DNA from 3 places in the Pseudarthrobacter sp. RHLT1-30-1 genome. Region 2 is predicted to be linked to each of the others. Evidence: riboswitches for the same ligand, from Rfam matches in the RefSeq annotation. Region 2 holds a riboswitch; each other region holds the start of a gene.
What was found. A riboswitch is a leader RNA that binds a small molecule or an ion and turns the genes downstream of it on or off. The one in region 2 is predicted to bind S-adenosylmethionine.
Positions count from the first base shown of each region.

Region 1: linked by a shared signal. The riboswitch ahead of AC50YM_RS00915 (cobalamin-independent methionine synthase II family protein) and the one ahead of AC50YM_RS02935 (aminotransferase class V-fold PLP-dependent enzyme) in region 2 are both predicted to bind S-adenosylmethionine.
Region 3: linked by a shared signal. The riboswitch ahead of metX (homoserine O-acetyltransferase MetX) and the one ahead of AC50YM_RS02935 (aminotransferase class V-fold PLP-dependent enzyme) in region 2 are both predicted to bind S-adenosylmethionine.

Region 1 is NZ_JBWZCG010000001.1:184,722-191,078, reverse strand. Features, by position in the region: gene fbaA (class II fructose-bisphosphate aldolase) at 1-946, shown strand, start outside; gene AC50YM_RS00925 (DUF3151 domain-containing protein) at 949-1,377, shown strand; gene AC50YM_RS00920 (uracil-DNA glycosylase family protein) at 1,529-2,161, opposite strand; gene AC50YM_RS00915 (cobalamin-independent methionine synthase II family protein) at 2,334-3,542, opposite strand; SAM riboswitch class I at 3,553-3,654, opposite strand; gene AC50YM_RS00910 (adenylosuccinate synthase) at 3,935-5,224, shown strand; gene AC50YM_RS00905 (hypothetical protein) at 5,571-6,068, shown strand; gene AC50YM_RS00900 (RNA polymerase sigma factor) at 6,176-6,357, shown strand, end outside.
Region 2 is NZ_JBWZCG010000002.1:104,834-111,190, reverse strand. Features, by position in the region: gene AC50YM_RS02945 (Nramp family divalent metal transporter) at 1-562, opposite strand, end outside; gene AC50YM_RS02940 (class I SAM-dependent methyltransferase) at 724-1,482, opposite strand; gene AC50YM_RS02935 (aminotransferase class V-fold PLP-dependent enzyme) at 1,604-3,055, opposite strand; SAM riboswitch class IV at 3,090-3,203, opposite strand; gene hisN (histidinol-phosphatase) at 3,370-4,182, opposite strand; gene rsgA (ribosome small subunit-dependent GTPase A) at 4,284-5,399, opposite strand; gene aroA (3-phosphoshikimate 1-carboxyvinyltransferase) at 5,383-6,357, opposite strand, start outside.
Region 3 is NZ_JBWZCG010000010.1:19,717-26,073, forward strand. Features, by position in the region: gene AC50YM_RS09165 (VOC family protein) at 1-242, opposite strand, end outside; SAM riboswitch class IV at 467-582, shown strand; gene AC50YM_RS09170 (bifunctional o-acetylhomoserine/o-acetylserine sulfhydrylase) at 646-1,962, shown strand; SAM riboswitch class IV at 2,089-2,204, shown strand; gene metX (homoserine O-acetyltransferase MetX) at 2,215-3,393, shown strand; gene AC50YM_RS09180 (MFS transporter) at 3,576-4,955, shown strand; gene AC50YM_RS09185 (LysR family transcriptional regulator) at 5,153-6,085, opposite strand; gene mmsB (3-hydroxyisobutyrate dehydrogenase) at 6,233-6,357, shown strand, end outside.

The DNA.
Region 1 (6,357 bases), on a different contig from region 2:
CGTCAACGTCACCTCCTCCCAGACCCTTAACGCAGCCCTCCGCGGCTTCGCCGAGGCCGAGTCCGATGGCATCGTCCAGGTCTCCACCGGCGGCGCCGCGTACTGGTCCGGCGCGTCCACCAAGGACATGGTGGCCGGTTCGCTCGGCTTCGCCGCGTTTGCCCGCGAAGTCGCCAAGAACTACGGCGTCAACATCGCCCTGCACACCGACCACTGCCCCAAAGACAAGCTCGACGGCTTCGTCCTGCCGCTGCTGGCAGCCTCCGAAGCCGAGGTCAAGGCCGGCCGCAACCCGCTCTTCAGCTCCCACATGTGGGACGGCTCGGCCGAGACCCTCCCTGAGAACCTGCGCATCGCCCGCGAACTGCTGGCGCGCACCGCGGCTGCGAAGATGATCCTCGAGGTCGAGATCGGCACCGTCGGCGGCGAGGAGGACGGCGTCGAGAACGCCATCAACGACAAGCTCTACACCACCGTCGAGGACGCCCTCGCGACCATCGAGGCCCTCGGCTCCGGCGAGAACGGACGCTACATCACGGCGCTGACCTTCGGCAACGTGCACGGCGTCTACAAGCCCGGCGGCGTCAAGCTCCGCCCGGAAATCCTCAAGGACATCCAGGAGCAGGTGGGCGCCAAGATCGGTAAGGCCAACCCGTTCGACCTGGTCTTCCACGGCGGCTCCGGCTCCTCCGAAAAGGAGATCGCCGACGCTGTTTCCTACGGTGTCATCAAGATGAACATCGACACCGACACCCAGTACGCCTACACCCGTCCCGTTGCCGACCACATGTTCCGCAACTACGACGGCGTACTGAAGGTCGACGGCGAGGTCGGCAACAAGAAGCTCTACGACCCCCGCGTCTGGGGCGCCTCCGCCGAGGCCGGCCTCGCGGCCCGCGTCGTCGAGGCTGCCCAGCAGCTCGGCTCCACCGGCAAGACGTTCTAAGCATGTCGGACGAATTCCGCAAGAACCTGATGGGCCCCGAGCCCACCCTCCTGCCCGCCGAGACCGAGGTCTACGCAGCGCTGGAGGCCGGCCAGGAGGCCCTGGACCTGGTGGAAAAGCACCCGACGTCCTCGCTGCTCTGGGCGGTGCTGGCCGAGGAAGCGTGGGCCGAGGGCCGGACCATCGACTCGTACGCCTACTCCCGGGTCGGCTACCACCGCGGCCTGGACTCGCTGCGCCGCAACGGCTGGCGCGGCGTGGGTCCCATCCCGTGGGAGCACGAGCCCAACCGCGGTTTCCTGCGCGCGCTGTATTCGCTGGGACGCGCCTCCGCGGCGATCGGTGAAGCCGAGGAGCCGGAGCGGATCGAGAAGTTCCTCAAGGACTCCGACCCCACCGCCAAGGCCGCCATCGAAGCGGAAAAGCGCTAACCCCTCCCGGCACCACGAAGCAACGCGGGGTCACTTCCGGCCCATTCCACCCCCTGGGATGGGCCGGAAGTGACCCCGCGTTGTTTGTTAAACAACGACGGCGGGCGTCCACCAGAAGGTGGGCGCCCGCCGTCGTCGGTGCGGGTAGAGACTAGCTGGTCTTGGCCAGACCGGTGCGGGCCATCGCGTCCGCGTAGACGGTGCCCATCTCGTCGAGGTACTGCTCCTGGCGGGCAGGGGTGCCGGCGAAGGCGCGGCCGCTGAGCGAGCGGACCTTGTAGGTCTTAAGGCCGCGGCGCCAGATCATCGGCACCTCGGTCTTGAGGAGCAGGTTCGCGAGGCGGTTGGCCTCGGTGCCGTGAGCCACGATCACTGAGGCGCGGGGCACCACGGCGAGGAACTTCAGCAGCGGCTTCAGGCCCGCGGAAATCTGGTCGGGCGTGAACTTGCCGTTCGGCTCGCCCGGGACGTACCAGGGGTGAACGTTCCACGGCATAACGTACTCGGGGCGCAGGCCCAGCTTCCAGTGGACGCCGAGCAGGCGGGTGGCGGCTTCCTCGTCCCCGGCAGTGATGAAGCCTGACTCATCCTCGGTCCCGATGTTGGAGAAGAGGCTGATGATGCGGCACTCATCGATGTCGTGCATCGGATCCACGTAGGGGACATTCATGCCAGCTTTGGTTGCCTGCAGCGTGTCGCACAGCTCGTTGACGGCTGCGACGCTAGGTTCATAGCGGCGGCTCAGAAGCTGTTCGCGGGAATTTTCAGTGGCCAAGGCTGTCATATATTGCTGAGTCTCCTGCGGGTTTGGTGAAGCTGCCAGACCGTACGTGGGCACGCCAAGCACCGGGTACGTAATGTACGGTGTGGTTTGAAAATGTGGTGTGGACCGATTCCTGGTCGATCCTTACTAGTCTATCAAGTCCCACGAAATGCCGTTCCCGCGCGAGGGACTGCTACCAGAGCCGCGCCGAGGCGCGGCGGGCGCCTTCCCCCAAGGATTCCAGCTTGGCAAAGGCAATTTGGGGGTGCACCCGGCCGCCGAGACCGCAGTCTGTGGAGGCAATCACATTTTCCCGGCCCACCAATTGGGCGAAGCGGACGAGCCGGTCAGCCACGAGGTCCGGGTGTTCAACGACGTTGGTGGCGTGGGAGACGACGCCGGGGATGATGACTTTTCCGTCCGGGAGCCTGGTCTCCTCCCAGACCCGCCATTCGTGCTCGTGGCGGACGTTGGCGGCCTCGAAGGAGTAGCCGCCAGCATTGACCTGCAGCACCGAGTCGATGATGTCCGCGAAGGGGATATCCGTGGTGTGCGGGCCGTGCCAGGAGCCCCAGCAGACGTGCAGCCGGATCTGGTCCTGCGGAAGGTCGCGCAGGGCCCAGTTGGTGGCCTCGACCCGTAGCTGGATGAACTTGAGGTAGTCGGCCAGGGCCGGTTCCGGGTTGATCTGGTCCCAGCTCTCGGCCAGCGAGGGATCGTCGAGCTGGACCGTGAGCCCGGCGTCGATGATGGCCTTGTACTCCTCGCGCATGGCGTCGGCGCAGGCGTAGAGGAGTTCCTCGTCCGTCTTGTAGTACTCGTTGGCCACGCGGGCGCAGGAGCCGGGGGACAGGGAAGCGACGAAGCCCTCGGACAGGCCCGCCGCGGCCAGGCCCGTCTTCAGGTCGGCGATGTCCGAGCCCACGAGGGCGTGGCCGGTGTAGGTCAGCGGGCCGGCGATCTTCGGTTGCGTGACACTCTTGCGGTGCGCCAGGATCCCGGAGGACGGATCGGTGTAGGCGTCGTCGAACTTCTGCCGGTCGCGCCGGTCCGGGAACGTGGTCAGGACGATGTTCCCGGGGGTGGAGCGGTGTACCGCGGCGTCTTTCCAGCGGTCCACCTCCGTGGGCTCAAGCCCGCCGAGCCGGCTGAAGGAGTAGTTCCACCACGCTCCATAGTCCACCGAGTTGGACATGGTGTGCCCGTATTCGCCGTCGTTGGCGATCTCGAGGCCGAGGTCTTTCTGGCGCTGCACGATGTCCACCACGGAGGTTTCCAGCAGGTCCAGGAATTCGGGGCTGATGCCGTCCACTTCCTTGGCCTCGTTCGCCGCGATCAGCTCGGCGGTGCGGGGCAAGGAGCCGGCGTGGGTGGCGCGGATATGGTCGGTGTTCTGCTGCATGAGTGGTTCCTTTGCATCGGTCCTGGCGGTAGCACCGTTGCCGTCACAGGGGAGTGTCCGCAGGTTGCTGCGGCGTCAATGGTCCAGGTCCCTCGGCCGCTCGGGATGGTCAACTCTTACTAAATTCCACCACGGAGACCCGCGCAAGTCCGCGCGCCGAAGTTTCGCTGGCCGGACACCGGGTCATTACCGCAACGGCCCGCAAAGTCCATTGGATGGCCAAATGGGTGGCCGCCACGGCTATCGGCTAAACTTGGGTGGTAAGAGCCCCGGACTCTGGCGTTGATGGTAAGAGCACAGCGGTAGATTCGGGGCATTCTCATGAACGGCGCCCAGCTCCGGATCACCCTGGTGAATCCGGAACCCGGCCCGAACGAATGGGGGAGGATCCCATGCCAGCAATCGTGATCGTCGGAGCCCAATGGGGCGACGAAGGCAAAGGTAAAGCCACTGACCTGCTTGGTGGCCGAGTCGACTACGTCGTCAAGCCCAATGGTGGCAACAATGCCGGGCACACCGTCGTCGTAGGCGGTGAGAAGTATGAGCTCAAGCTCCTTCCGGCCGGCATCCTGAGCCCCAACGCCATTCCGATCATCGGCAACGGCTGCGTGGTGAACCTCGAGGCGCTGTTCCAGGAGATCGACGGACTGGAAGCCCGCGGTGCGGACACCTCCAGGCTGCGTATCTCCGCCAACGCCCACCTCGTGGCGCCCTACCACCAGGTCCTGGACAAGGTCACCGAGCGGTTCCTCGGCAGCCGCGCCATCGGCACGACCGGCCGCGGTATCGGCCCGGCCTACATGGACAAGGTGGCCCGCCTCGGCATCCGCGTCCAGGACGTTTTCGACGCGTCGATCCTGCGCCAGAAGGTCGAAGGATCGCTGCGGCAGAAAAACGAACTGCTGGTCAAGGTCTACAACCGCCGCGACATCGAGGTGGACGAGATCGTGGACTACTTCCTGTCCTTCGCCGAACGCCTCCGCCCGCTGGTCATCGACAGCACCTATGTCCTGAACACCGCCCTGGACGAGGGCAAGGTGGTCCTCATGGAGGGCGGCCAGGCCACGTTCCTGGACGTCGACCACGGCACCTACCCGTTCGTGACCTCCTCCAACCCGACCGCCGGCGGCGCCTCGGTAGGCTCCGGCATCGGCCCCACCCGGATCTCGCGGTCCATCGGCATCATCAAGGCGTACACCACCCGTGTCGGCGCCGGCCCGTTCCCCACGGAACTCTTCGACGAGATGGGCATGTACCTGCAGAAGACCGGCGGCGAGTTCGGCGTCAACACCGGCCGGCCGCGCCGCTGCGGCTGGTACGACGCCGTGCTGGCGCGGCACGCCTCGCGGGTCAACGGCTTCACGGACTACTTCGTCACCAAGCTGGACGTGCTCACCGGCATCGAACAGATCCCGGTCTGCGTGGCCTACGACGTCGACGGCGTCCGGCACGACGAAATGCCGATGACGCAGACCGAGTTCCACCACGCCAAACCGATCTTCGAGCTTTTCGAGGGCTGGACCGAGGACATCACCGGTGCCCGCACCCTGGACGACCTCCCGGAGAACGCCAGGAACTACGTGCTGGCGCTCGAGAAGCTTTCCGGCACGCGCTTCTCCGCGATCGGCGTTGGCCCGGACCGCGACCAGACCATCGTGATCAACGACCTGATCAACGACTAGTACTGCCCGCGGCGGACGCTCATTCCGGCGCCCGACGGCGGCGGGTCACCTGAAAGGGTGGCCCGCCGCCGTCGCCGTTAAAGCCGGTGTTACCGCTCCGCCGGGCAGCCCCCGGAGAAAGTTCCGGATGGTGCGTAACCTTTCGGGGCCGCCGGGCGATTACTCCTTTGTAAGCGCCGCCGGATGATGGACCCCCCCACCAGGAATCCGGCCGGCCTTCCATGTAAGTGCAGGCCGGCCCGCCCCGTGCGGCGCCGGCCGGCCTTCGAAAGATAGCGCGGGCTGTTGACTGCCCCCACGCGGCTTCAGCCGGCTACACCCAAAAAACAAAGGATGTACGTTTCTTATGCAGAGTGTTAGCAAGACCACCAAGATTGCTGTCAGCGCCGCCATTATCGTTGTCGGAGGCTTCTCCGGTGTCGGCCTGGCCAACGCGGCCCAGGTTTCGAGCACCCAGCAGGCTGAAGTGACCCCCGCTACGCCCGCCGTCCCGGCAACCCCCTCGGTTCCGGCGACCCCCGAACTTCCCGCCGCGCCGGCGGTTCCGGCCGTCCCCGCCGTCCCGGCGTCGCCGTCCGTTGATGGCTCCGTTGATGGCTCCGCCGAGGGCGACGCCAGCACCGAAGGCACCGAAGGATCCGTCGAGGGTACCGTCGACGCCGACCAGGACGGCGTCACCGCCGAAGCTGCGGCCAACGCCACCGGCGCTGCCCAGGCCAAGGCCCACGCCGGCGTGACCGTTGCTGTTCCGGCCGTGCCCGGCGCCGAGGGTGCGCCGGCTGTTCCCGCCACCCCGGCCGTGCCGACCCTGCCGTCGGACAAGCTGCCTGAGCTCAACAAGTAGGCACTGAGCTCTACAGGCAGGGACTGGACGCCTCTACGGAGGCGCCCGGGGGTGCGGCCGCTACACTGGCAGGGCCGCACCCCGGCAGCAACCGGAAGGACAGCCACTTGGCAGCACAGCTCAGCGATGACGAAATGTCAGCCGCCTTGGCGGGCGAGCCATCAGGATTCAGCGCTGTCTACGCCAGCATTTCACCCGCGGTGTTGGGTTACTTCCGGGCCCGCGGGGTGGACGACGCCGAGGCGTTGACCCAGGACGTCTTCGTCGACATCCTGCCGAAACTCTCCAA
Region 2 (6,357 bases):
GGTCGGGCGGGCTGATGAAGAGGCCGGCCAGGAACCCGATCGTGATGATGCCCAGCAGGAACATAATGATGAACTCGAAGGGCCGCTGCCGGTTCCGTGCCTGCACTGCTAGCAGGAGCATGGACACGCCGCCGACGATCAGGGCGCCGAGGGGGAGCGGCAGCCCGAAGAGCAGGTAGAGCGCGATCGCGCCGCCGACCACCTCCGCCAGGTCGGTGGCGGCGGCAACGATCTCGGCCTGGACCCAAAACGCGCGCCGCCAGAACGGTTTGAGGCGCTCACCCAGGATCTCGGGCAAGCTCTTTCCGGTGACAATTCCAAGCTTGGCGGACTGGTACTGCACCAGGACCGCCATGATGTTGGCGGCCACCAGCACCCACACCAGGAGGTAGCCGTACTGGGCGCCGGCCGTGAGGTTGGCGGCAACGTTGCCGGGATCGACGTAGGCGATTGCGGCCACGAACGCCGGTCCCAGCAGTCCGAGCAGGGCGCGGCGGCCACCGGGTTTATGCCGGGCCGGCGCTGCCGGGGCCTGCGGTTGGTGTCCTGATACGTCCAGCACGGTGTGCTTCCTGGGTAGGGGCGTCGACGTCGACGCACCGGTGGCGGTGGCTTGGTGCCGGCACCGGAGGTTTGCAAGTGCCTACCTATAATTATTAGGCATACCGAAACCCTAGGCCAGAGTGCCGTCCGGGGCAATGTCCGCTCAGGGGTGCGGCGGTCTTAGGCCCGGACGGCGCGCCAGCTCTGCGTCAGGTAGGGGAGCGGGATGACGTCTTCGGGGTGGTGGCCCAGATGCTCGTGCAGGTACCAGTCGAGATTGCCGAGCACCTTGGCGCGGGTCGCCTCGCCGGCCGCCAGGTAATAGCTGCGGGACTTCGCCAGTTCCAGGATGTCTCCGGTGCGCACCGGATCCTCCCAGCGGGTGAGGTGGCTTTCCAGGCCGGTGAACTCCGGACCCAGCGGCGGCCTGAAATGCGGTTTGTGCACGTCGCCGGCATGCATGATGCGCGTCAGCCGGTGCACCCACGGCACGGACGTGTCCAGCTGGTTCCAGATCAGCCCCAGGACACCGCCGGGGCGCAGGATCCTGGCGGACTCGGCGCTGGCCAGCAGGGGATCGCACCAGTGCCAGGCCTGGGCGACGGTGACGACGTCGAAGGCCGCGGCGGCCAGCCCGCTGATCTCGGCGGTGCCCTCGACGGCGGTGACGCCCGGGAGAGCCCGGCGCAGCTGCGCCAGCATGTCGGCGGACGGGTCCACTGCCGCGGTGTGCAGGCCGCGTTCGAGCAGCAGCGCGGTGAATTTCCCGGTTCCGGCGCCCAGATCCGCGGCGTCCTTCGCGCCCGCGGGGATCAGCCAGTCGGCTGAATCGGCGGGGTAGCCGGGGCGGACGCGTTCGTAGTGTTCGCCGCCGTCCTGGAAGCTCTGGCCAAGCTCCAGGCGGCGCTCCTGATACAGCTTGGGTCCGCCGCGTGCCACGTGCGATCTCCTTCGGCAGGTCTGGATGGGTACCTTTCGAATTTACCGCACGCGGCAGGGTCGGTGCTCGGCGGCTTCCGTCCACTGGGCGGCTGTGCCGTGCTGTTAGTCCGCCGTGCTGTTACTCCAGGGTGCAGGGGGCCGCGCCGGCGGTTCCCGGTGTGTTGGGTGCCCAGTGCGGGTAGCTGCGGGTGTCGTTGGACGGCACCCACCTGCCGGCGTCCACCACGTAGTCCGATCCGAGGCCGGTCTGGCGCAGTTCCCGGATCCCGGCGAGCAGCCGCTCGGCGTCCTCCAGCCGCGACCCCAGCCCGAAGCTGGCCCGCAGCGAGCCGGCCGGCAGCCCGAGCCGCCGGAGCAGGGGATGCGCGCAGAACCGTCCGTCCCGCAGCCCGATACCGTGCTCGGCCGACAGATATGCCGCCACCAGGCCCGCATCGTAGCCTTCGAGCGAGAAGTTGACGACGCCGATCGTGCCGGTGCCTGCCCCGGGGCCGGCGGGTGCCTCGAAGGAGGCGCTGTCCGAGAAGATCTGGTGGACTTTGACGCCGTCGATCCGGCTGAGGCCCTCGACAAGGAAGGACCGGATGGCGTTCTCGTGCGCGTGCCACTGTTCCACGTCCAGGTCGGCGATCACCTGGGTGGCCCGGGCCAGGGTGGCTGCGCCGAGGACATTCGGTGAGCCGCCTTCGTGCCGGGCCGGACCGGTGGTCCAGCTGACGGCGTCGACCCGGGCATCCTGGACCGCTCCGCCGCCGGCCAGGTGCGGTGTGCCGGCGTCGAGCCAGTCGGGACGGCCGATCAGCACACCGGCGCCGAACGGTGCGTAGAGCTTGTGCCCGGAGAAGGCGAGATAGTCGACGTCGTCCGCGGCGATGTCGATCCGCCGGTGCGGGGCCAGCTGCGCGGCGTCGACGACGATCCGGGCGCCGTACTCGTGCGCCAGGGCGGCCAGGGCGCGGACCGGGAGGATCTCTCCGGTGACGTTGGAGGCTCCGGTGACGGCGAGCAGGCTGACGCCGCCGTAGGCGAGTTCGCCGCGAAGCAGTTCCAGGGTGGCGGCGAGCGTGGGGGCGGCAATGACGCTGCGGTGCGGCACGCTCTGCCACGGCAGCAGGTTGGCGTGGTGTTCGATGTCGAGATAGAGCACCTCGCCGGTGTGGACGCCGTCCACGACGGGCAGGCAGCCGGCCAGCAGGTTCAGTGAATCAGTGGTGTTCCGGGTAAAAATCACCGAATCGTCCGGACGGCCGCCCACGAATTCCCGGACAATCGTGCGGGCGTTCTCGTAGACCGAGGTGCTGATCTGGGAGGCATAGCCGGCGCCGCGGTGGACGCTGGCGTAGTACGGCAGGATCTCGTTGAGATAGGCGGAGACCACGGACAGGGCCGGCGCCGAGGCGCCGTAGTCAAGGTTGGCGTAGCGTACGGTGCCGCCCTGAATGAGCGGTGCCTCGATCTCGGCGCCGGTCACCGCGGCCAGCGGCCGGCGGGCGAGGGCGAGGCGCGGATCGGGCTGGGCCTGGCCCGCGCCGGGCTGGAGTTCAGTGGAAGAAAACGTGGCAGTCGACATGGGACCTCGCTCGAAAAGGACCCCACATACCGGGGATCCGCGCTTGCCGGGTCCATTCCGGACCGGCCAGGTCGTCACCCGGGGCACCCCACCGCGAATGGAGGGTTGCCGGCCAGCAAACCGGGGTTTAGCGCTGGCACTCGTGACCTGCATCGAGCCTAGGACATCTGCGCGGAAGCGGAAAAGGGGGCGCTCTTATGTGAAGCGCTTTGTTACGGAACGCGCCGGGAGGCCCGGTGGAGGACGGCGGCGGAATGGCGCACAGCGGGCCAGACCGGGTTGGTCTGCAACGGGTCGTCCTGCAGCAGGTCGTCCTACAGGAGGTCGTCCAGCCCCGGGTTGAGGCGTTTGAGGACCTCCGAGTGCAGGATGGAGTTGGTGGCCAGGGCGTTGCCGCCGAAGGGTCCGTCTTCGCCTTCGAGCGAGGTGAAGCGTCCGCCGGCCTCCGTCACGATCGGGACCAGGGCGGCCATATCGTAAAGGTTCAGTTCGGGCTCGCAGGCGATATCGACGGCGCCTTCGGCCACCAGGCAGTAGGACCAGAAGTCGCCGTAGGCCCGGGTGCGCCAGACCTCCTCGGTGAGGCCGAGGAACTCATCGAGGTTGCCGCGCTGCTTCCACCCGCCCAGGCTGGAGTAGGACAGCGACGCGTCCGAGAGGTTCGAGACATTGGAGACCTTCAGCCGGGTGGCGGCCGCCAGCGACCGGCCCATATAGGCTCCGGCCCCCTTGGCGGCCCACCAGCGTTTGCCCAGTGCCGGGGCGCTTACGACGCCGACGACCGGCTCGCCCTCGTCGACGAGTGCGATCAGTGTGGCCCAGACGGGGACGCCGCGGACGAAGTTCTTGGTCCCGTCGATCGGGTCGATGATCCAGCGCCGGGAGCCGTGGCCGGAACTGCCGAACTCCTCGCCGAGGACGGCGTCGCGCGGCCGGGACCGGGACAGCTGGCCGCGGATGGCCTCCTCGACGGACTTGTCGGCATCCGTCACCGGTGTGAGGTCCGGCTTGGTCTCCACGCGAAGGTCGAGCGCCTTGAAGCGGCTCATGGTCTGGGAATCTACGGAATCTGCCAGTACATGGGCAAGGCGCAGGTCATCGTTGTAGCTCGAAGCGGGTTGACTCATGGTTCCAAACTACCGCCAAAGCGGACGGCGCGGCGGGAGGCCGCGTTGCTGCGCCGCCGGGGGCGGCCCGCGCCCGTCCACGCTGGGCCCGGAACGCACCGTCAGGAGACGGTGCCGAGTTCCTTGACGTCCTGGGCTTCCATCCGCGGGTCGGTCCCCAGCAGCCGGCGGAGCGAGCCGAGCCGGGCCGGGCCGGATTCGCCCGCATGGCCGGCCGCCACCCAGGCGTCCACGCCGCAGTTGACGGCGCTGGAATCGTGCTTGCAGCCCCGCTCGCAGTCGTCGGTTCCGGGCTCAAGGTCCGGAAACGAGCGCAGGATCCGGTCGGGGTCCACATGGGCCAGGCCAAACGAGCGGATGCCGGGCGTGTCGATGATCCAGCTGCCGACGGGCGCATCGTTGACCTTCAGGGCCAGCGCCGAGGAGGAGGTGTGGCGGCCGCGACCGGTGACGGCGTTGACGCCGCCGGTGGCGCGCTCGGCGCCGGTCAGCGCGTTCACCATGGTGGACTTGCCGACGCCGGAATGACCCAGCATGACGGTGACCTTCCCGTCGAGGTAGTCGCGCAGCTGCGACACGGCGTCCTTGTCCAGCCGGGCGGACAGCCCGTCATCGGAACGGGCATCGATGCCGGAGGCCTCGGAGTCCGCCGTCTTGGAGATGATGACCGGGAAAGCGAGGTGCTGGTAATTGGCGAGGAGCTCCGCGGGATCCTTGACATCGGCCTTGGTGACGAGCAGCAGCGGGTCGATTCCGGCGTCGTAGGCGGCCACCAGGGCGCGGTCGATGAACCCTGTCCTCGGCTCCGGGTTGGCGGCTGCGACCACGATCACCAGCTGGTCGGCGTTGGCGACGACGGCGCGCTCGATCGGGTCCGTGTCGTCGGCGCTGCGCCGCAGCAGGGTCTTGCGGTCCTGGATCCTGACGAGCCGGGCCAGCGTGTCGGGTTCCCCGCTGACGTCGCCGACGAGTGAGACGAAGTCGCCGGCCACCACGGGGTTGCGGCGCAGTTCCCGGGCCCGGGCGGCGATGATTTTGCGTTCTTCGGGGGTTCCTTCGGCGACGATGGCGGTGTAACGTCCCCGGTCGACGGTGATGATCCGTCCGGTGACGGCGTCCTCGTAGGCGGGCCGGTCCTTGGTCCGCGGCCGGGTGCCCTTCTTGTTGGGGCGGATCCGGACATCGGATTCGTCCCAGGAGTCAGTGCTGCGTGCCACCGGCGCCATCTTTCTCTGTGGGGAGGGAGCCTGCGGGGGCTGCGTTTCGGTGGTGGCCCTGGGCGAGCATGGACTCCCACAGTTGCGGGAAGCCCGGCATCGTTTTGGCCGTGGTGGCGATGTCCTCGACCTCGACGCCGGGGACGGCGAGGCCCAGGATGGCGCCTGCCGTGGCCATCCGGTGGTCGGCATAGCTGTGTACGACGCCGGCGTGCAGCGGCGCGGGCCGGATGATGAGGCCGTCGGCTGTCTCCTCCGCGTCGCCGCCCAGGCGGTTGATTTCGGCCACGAGGGCGGCCAGCCGGTCCGTTTCGTGTCCGCGGAGGTGGGCGATGCCGCCCAGCCGCGAGGGGCCGGAGGCGAGGGCGCAGAGTGCGGCGACGGTGGGGGCGAGTTCGCTCGTGTCGTCGAAGTCCGCGCCCTTGATCTCCGGGCCGCCGGTCACGGTCAGCGTGCCGTCCGCGAGGGTCACGGTGGCACCCATGGTGGTGAGGATGCTGCGCCACAGATCGCCGACCTGGGTGGTCGGGGTGGGCCAGTTCGGGATCCGGACCGTGCCGCGGGTGGCCAGGGCCGCTGCGAGGAAGGGGCCGGCGTTGGAGAGGTCCTGTTCGATCCTGAGGTCAAAGCCGCGAATCGGCCCGGGGGAGACAAGCCAGTGGTTCGGACGGGAATCGTCCACGGCCACGCCGGCTCCGCGGAGCACGGCGACCGTCATGTTGATGTGGTCCAGGCTCGGGACGGGCTTCCCGGGATGTTCGGTGCCTTGATGCTCGAGGTGCAGGCCCTCGGTGAAACGGGCCCCAACCAGGAGCAGCGCGGACACAAACTGCGAGGAGGCGCTGGCATCGATGACGAGATGCCCGCCGCGCACGTCGCCCGTGCCTTGGACCGCGAACGGCAGCGCGGAGGCCGGACCGCCGTCGGGCGCGCTGACGGCGACGCCCAGCCCGGTCAG
Region 3 (6,357 bases), on a different contig from region 2:
CCGGCTTCGGAGCGGGCACGGACGGCCTGCCCGAAGGGAGCCTTGTCCGAGGCCGGGTGGTTCAGCACCTCCACAACCTCGAGATATTTGTGTCCCGCGAGCGGGATAATCATGTTGCGGGTCCCGAATCTGGGGTGTACTCCGCCCTTCACGGCTTCAACGCCGAGGGCAGACGCAATTCGTTCGGTGGTGGCAGCGAGGCCATCTTGTTCACAGGCGTAAGAGACGTGATCCATGCGCATGCCATCATCTTGGCACTTTGTGATGCGGCTCTCAGCTTAGGGTGCCCTTACCGGGATGGGATCCTAAATTCCGGGGTGCGCTCACGGCTGTTCCTCCTTGTCAATAGGGCGTCAATGGGGTGTCAGTGGCGCTCCAACGCGACTGACAGCCCCCGCCGCGCATCCAGCTTCATCTTCGTCACAAAGCTATTCACGACCCGTCACCGCTTCCTAGACTGAGGGCAGGTCATGAGTGCCAGCACAGAGCCCCGGCTTGCTGGCCGGCAACCCTCGTATCGCGGTGGGGTGCCCCGGGTGAAGACCTGGCCGTCCGGCGCCCGCCGGAAGGCAAGCGCGGCGCCAGTGCTGACCCGGGCCAAGAGGCTCCGGAATGCCTGTGCCCAGTCCCTTGAGGAGTGTCCCGATGTCGAACGCCTGGTCCTTCGAAACCCGCCAGATCCATGCCGGCCAGGAGCCGGACAGCGCCACCGGCGCCCGCTCGCTGCCGATCTACCAGACGACGTCGTTCGTCTTCCCCAGCGCCGAGAGCGCCGCCAACCGCTTCGCCCTGGCCGAACTTGCCCCCATCTACACCCGGATCGGCAACCCCACCCAGGACGCGGTGGAACAGCGGGTGGCCAGCCTGGAAGGCGGGCTCGCGGCACTGCTGCTGAGCTCCGGCCAGGCCGCGGAAACCTTCGCGATCCTCAACGTCGCCGAGGTCGGGGATCATGTGGTGGCGAGCCCCAGCCTCTACGGCGGCACCTACAACCTGCTGGCGCATACGCTGAAAAAGTTCGGCATCTCTGTCACCTTCGTGGAGGACCCCGACAACCTAGCCCAGTGGCGCGACGCCGTGCAGCCGAACACCAAGCTGTTCTTTGGCGAAGTCGTCTCCAACCCGCGCCAGGACGTGCTGGACATCGAAGGCATCTCACAGGTGGCGCACGAGGCCGGTGTCCCGCTGATCGTGGACAACACGCTCTCCACCCCGTACCTGATCCGGCCGATCGAGTGGGGTGCGGACATCGTGGTGCACTCCGCCACGAAGTACCTCGGCGGCCACGGCGCCGCGATCGCGGGAGTGATCGTGGATTCCGGCAACTTCGATTTCGGCAAGGACCCGGAGCGTTTCCCCGGCTTCAACACCCCCGACCCCACCTACAACGGCCTCGTCTACGCCCGGGACCTCGGCGCGGACGGTGCCCTCGGCGCCAACCTGTCCTACATCCTCAAGGCCCGCGTCCAGCTGCTGCGCGACCTCGGCTCGGCGGTGTCCCCGTTCAACGCCTTCCTCATCGCCCAGGGCATCGAAACCCTGAGCCTGCGGGTGGAGCGGCACGTCGCGAACGCCATCAGGGTGGCTGAATGGCTCGAAGCCAGGGACGACGTCGAATCCGTCGCCTACGCGGGGCTGCCCTCCAGCCCCTGGTACGAGCGCGGCCGCAAATACGGGCCCAAGGGGACCGGCGCCGTCGTCGCCTTCAACATCGCCGGCGGAGCCGAAGCCGGAAAGCGGTTCGTCGACGCCCTCGAACTGCACTCGCACGTGGCCAACATCGGCGACGTGCGCTCGCTGGTCATCCACCCGGCGTCGACCACGCACAGCCAGCTCTCCCCGGAACAGCAGACCATCGCCGGCGTGAACCCCGGCCTGGTGCGGCTCTCCGTAGGCCTGGAACACATCGACGACATCCTCGCCGACCTCGACGCCGGATTCCGCGCGGCCAAGACCGCCTGAGCAGCACCGGCGCCCGGCGCCAGGTCTGGGACAGCCTGGGCTGCCCGGGCGCCGGTCCAACGCGGGGAGTCACACGGACGTCACAATCTTCGCCACCTGCCCGCCGCGTTTCGTAGACTCAAGGAAGGTCATGAGCGCCAGCGACAGCCCCGGCTTGCTGGCCGGCAACCCTCCATTTGCGGCGGGGTGCCCCGGGTGAAGACCTGGCCCGCCGGTCAGCTGACGGTGGGCAAGCGCGAAGTGAGGTCCCAAATGACGATTGCCGCCACCCGCCAGGGTGCATCTGTAACCACGACCACCCAACCCCACGCCCCCGCCCCGGCCGGCCAGGGCGCTGCCCCGGCGGTCCCGGACGGAACCGTCCGGCACCTCCGGATCGGCGACCTGGAACTCGAATCCGGCGCCCGGCTGCCGGACGTCACCCTCGGCTACGAGACCTGGGGGACCCTCAACGCGGACCGCTCCAACGCGGTTTTGATCGAGCACGCGCTCACGGGGGACACCCACGTCACGCGCGGCGACAGCGAGGAGCCCGGCTGGTGGGAGCAGCTCGCCGGCCCCGGTGCTCCCGTGGACACGGACAAGTACTTCGTCGTCTCGATCAACATCCTCGGTGGCTGCTACGGCTCCACCGGGCCCTCCACCACGGCTCCCGACGGAAAGCCCTGGGGCTCACGGTTCCCGCTCGTCACGCTCCGGGACACGACGGCGGCCGAAGCACGGCTGGCGGACGCCCTGGGCATCCGCAGCTGGTTCGCCGTGCTCGGTGGTTCCCTGGGCGGGGCCCGGGCCCTGGAGTGGGCGGTCAGCTGTCCGGAGCGGGTCCAGCGCTGCGCCGTGATTTCCGTCGGGGCGAGCAGCACCGCCGAACAGATTGCCTTCGCGCAGGCGCAGACGCTGGCGATCCGGCAGGATCCCAATTTCAACGGCGGAGATTACTACGGCGGCCCGGAGCCGGAAGCGGGCCTGGCCCTCGCCCGGCGGATAGCGCACATCACCTACCGTTCCGCCGCAGAGCTGGACGAGCGGTTCGGCCGGAACGCCCAGGACTCCGAGTCCCCGCTCGAAGCCGGGTCCCTGGCCGGCCGGGGACGCTACCAGGTCGAGAGCTACCTGGACCACCAGGGCAACAAACTGGTCCGGCGCTTCGATGCGAACAGCTACATCGCCATCACCGAGGCGCTCATGAGCCACGACATCAGCCGGGGCCGCGGCGCCCTCACCGAGGCCCTGGCTCCGACCACGGCGCAGTTCCTGGTGGCAGCCGTCGACTCGGACCGGCTGTACTTCCCGGCCCAGTCCGATGCCCTCGCCGCTGCCCTGCCGGGTGACGTGGCCGTGCACACCATCGAGGCGCCGATCGGGCATGACGGCTTCCTGACCGAGATCGGCCAGCTCACCAACCAGCTCCGGCAGCACTTCTTCGGCTAGTCCTTCGACCAAAAACCGGGCCGGGTGTGCATTTATGCAGATACGCTCTGCACTAATGGCCGTTGAGCCTGCGGGCGTGAACGTCCATACTCGTTGAGAATGATGCCGCGTGTCACAAATCACAGGCGTCCACCGCCGCAAAGGTCCATAGGGTGTCGACGGAGACACCAAAGGAGTCGAAAATGAGTTCTCAAAACGCCGCCAGGCGCCCCCAAGAGGAAGACGTCAAGTCGTCCGGCCTGAAGAAGGTAGTAACGGCCTCCATGGCCGGCACCGTAGTTGAGTGGTACGAGTTCTTCCTCTACGCCTCCGCGGCGACCCTCGTTTTCGGTAAGACCTTTTTCCCCAACTCCGGCTCGGAACTGGACGGCATCATTGCCGCCTTCCTGACCTACGCTGTTGGTTTCGTCGCCCGGCCGATCGGCGGCATCGTCTTCGGCCACTTCGGCGACAAGTTCGGCCGCAAGCAGCTGCTCCAGCTCAGCATCATCCTGGTGGGCGTCGCGACCTTCGCGATGGGCTGCCTGCCGACCTTCCAGCAGATCGGCTACTGGGCCCCGGCCCTCCTGGTGTTCCTGCGCTTCGCCCAGGGCTTCGCCGTCGGCGGTGAATGGGGCGGCGCCGTCCTCCTCGTGGCAGAGCACAGCCCAAGCAAATCCCGCGGCTTCTGGTCCAGCTGGCCGCAGTCCGCCGTTCCGCTGGGCAACCTGCTGGCCACGGCCGTGCTGTTCATCCTGAGCTCCACGCTGTCTTCCGCCGACTTCCTCAGCTGGGGCTGGCGTGTGGCCTTCTGGCTCTCGGCCGTGATCGTGCTGATCGGCTACTACATCCGGACCAAGGTCACGGACGCCCCCATCTTCCTGGAGGCCCAGAAGGAAGTCACCGTCGAGAAGAAGGGTTACGGCGTCGGAGAGGTGTTCCGCCGCTACCCGCGTGGTGTTTTCACCGCGATGGGCCTTCGCTTCGCGGAAAACATCCTGTACTACCTCGTGGTCACGTTCTCCATCACCTACCTGAAGGTGGTTGTCCAGACGGACACCTCACGGATCCTCCTTCTGTTGCTGGCGGCGCACCTCGTCCACTTCGCGGTGGTGCCCATGGTCGGCCGCATGTCCGACCACTTCGGCCGCAAGCCGGTCTACATGGCCGGTGCCATCCTGGGCGGCACCTGGGGCTTCTTCGCCTTCCCGATGATGGACACCAAGAACGACCTCATCATCCTCGCCGCCATCACGATCGGCCTGCTCTTCCACGCCCTGATGTATGCCGGCCAGCCGGCCATCATGGCTGAGATGTTCCCGACCCGGATGCGCTACTCCGGCGTCTCGCTGGGCTACCAGGTCACCTCGATCGTGGCCGGTTCAATGGCCCCAATCATCGCCACCGCCCTGCTGAGCCAGTTCAAGTCCTCCACCCCGGTGGCTGTCTACCTGCTCGGCGCCTGCCTGGTCACGATGGTGGCGGTGTTCTTCCTCAAGGAAACCCGCGGCATCTCCCTGCACGACGTCGACGCCGCCGATGCCAAGGGCACCGCGGACCTGCTTGCCGCAGGCAAGAAGTAAAAGGCAAGAAGTAACAGCCAAGAAGTAACAGGCAACAAGCAAGCAACTGCCCGCAAGGCAGTGCGAATATGCAGCAGCCCGGGTTCCGCAAAGGCGGAACCCGGGCTGTTGCCGTTGCCGCCGGCTTAGCTTGTCAGGACCGCGAAGCCCGGGCCGCGGCTCATCCCGCCGGGACCGCTCAACCCCGCGAGAACCGCTCAGCCGGCCAGGACCGCCCGGCGTTCGGAAATCTCCGTGCGGATCGCCTCGAGCACCGCCTGCACCGGGGCCGAGCGCAGGGACTCCGAACGTGCCACGGCCCAGATCGGGAGCTGCCGCTGGAAGTCGTCCGGCAGCACAGGCACGAAACTGGCGTCACCAACCGCCAGGAAGTTGGGCAGCAGACCGATCCCCGCGCCGCGGCGGACAGCCTCAAGCTGGGCAAAGATGCTGGTGGCCTGGAAGCTCGAGCGGGGGACGGGCAACTGGGTGGAGCGGTGGCCCAGTTCGGCGACCTGCAGCGCCGACTCCACGTAGGACACAAAGCCGTGCTGCCGGACGTCGTCGAGCGTCACCGGCAGGCCGTGCTCGCGGACGTACTGCGGGCTGGCGTACAGCCGGAGGAAGTAATTGGACAGGAAAATGGTCTGCGCATTGCTGACGTCCTCCAGATTGCCCACCACCACCTCGAGGTCGACCCCGGACCGGTTCTTGCTGACCTTGCGGGTGGCGCTGAGCATTTCAACGTTGAGCAGCGGGTGGTTCCGCTGCAGCCGGACGAGCGCCGGCGCGAGGAACTCGGCGCCGAAGCCGTCGGGGGTGCTGATCCGGACCAGGCCGGAGAGCACATCTTCGGACCGGGCGATCCGGTTCGTCAGCGCACCAAGGGTGCCCTCGATCGCTTCGGCGGCCACCACGGCGTCAGTGCCCAGATCGGTCAGTTCCCAGCCGTGCGGACTCCGCTCCAGGGTGCGGCCGCCGAGCTGTTTGTCCAGGGCCAGGATCCGGCGGGAGATCGTGGTGTGGGTTGTGCCGAGGGCTTCCGCCACCGCGTTGAACCGGCCCAGCCGCGCCACGGTCAGCAGGATGAGCAGGTCGTCCGGACTCGGAAGCCGCCTCAAGTCCACGCTGAATCCTCCAAAATCAGGCATGTGCATCCATGCACATGCCATCTGTAGTTTTTTATCTTGATTGCACTGTAACAGGGTGTGATGCTGGACACGGAAGTCCGGCGAATGGCCGGCTGCAACACCTACGGCGACACCCACAGCACGACGCAAAGCAAAGGAGCTTATGCCATGGCAGTAATCGCTTGGATCGGACTGGGGAACATGGGCGGGTCCATGTCAGTGAATCTCGCCAAGGCCGGCCACGACGTCCGCGGCTTTGACCTCAACGCCGACGCCGTTGCCGCCGCGGTGGC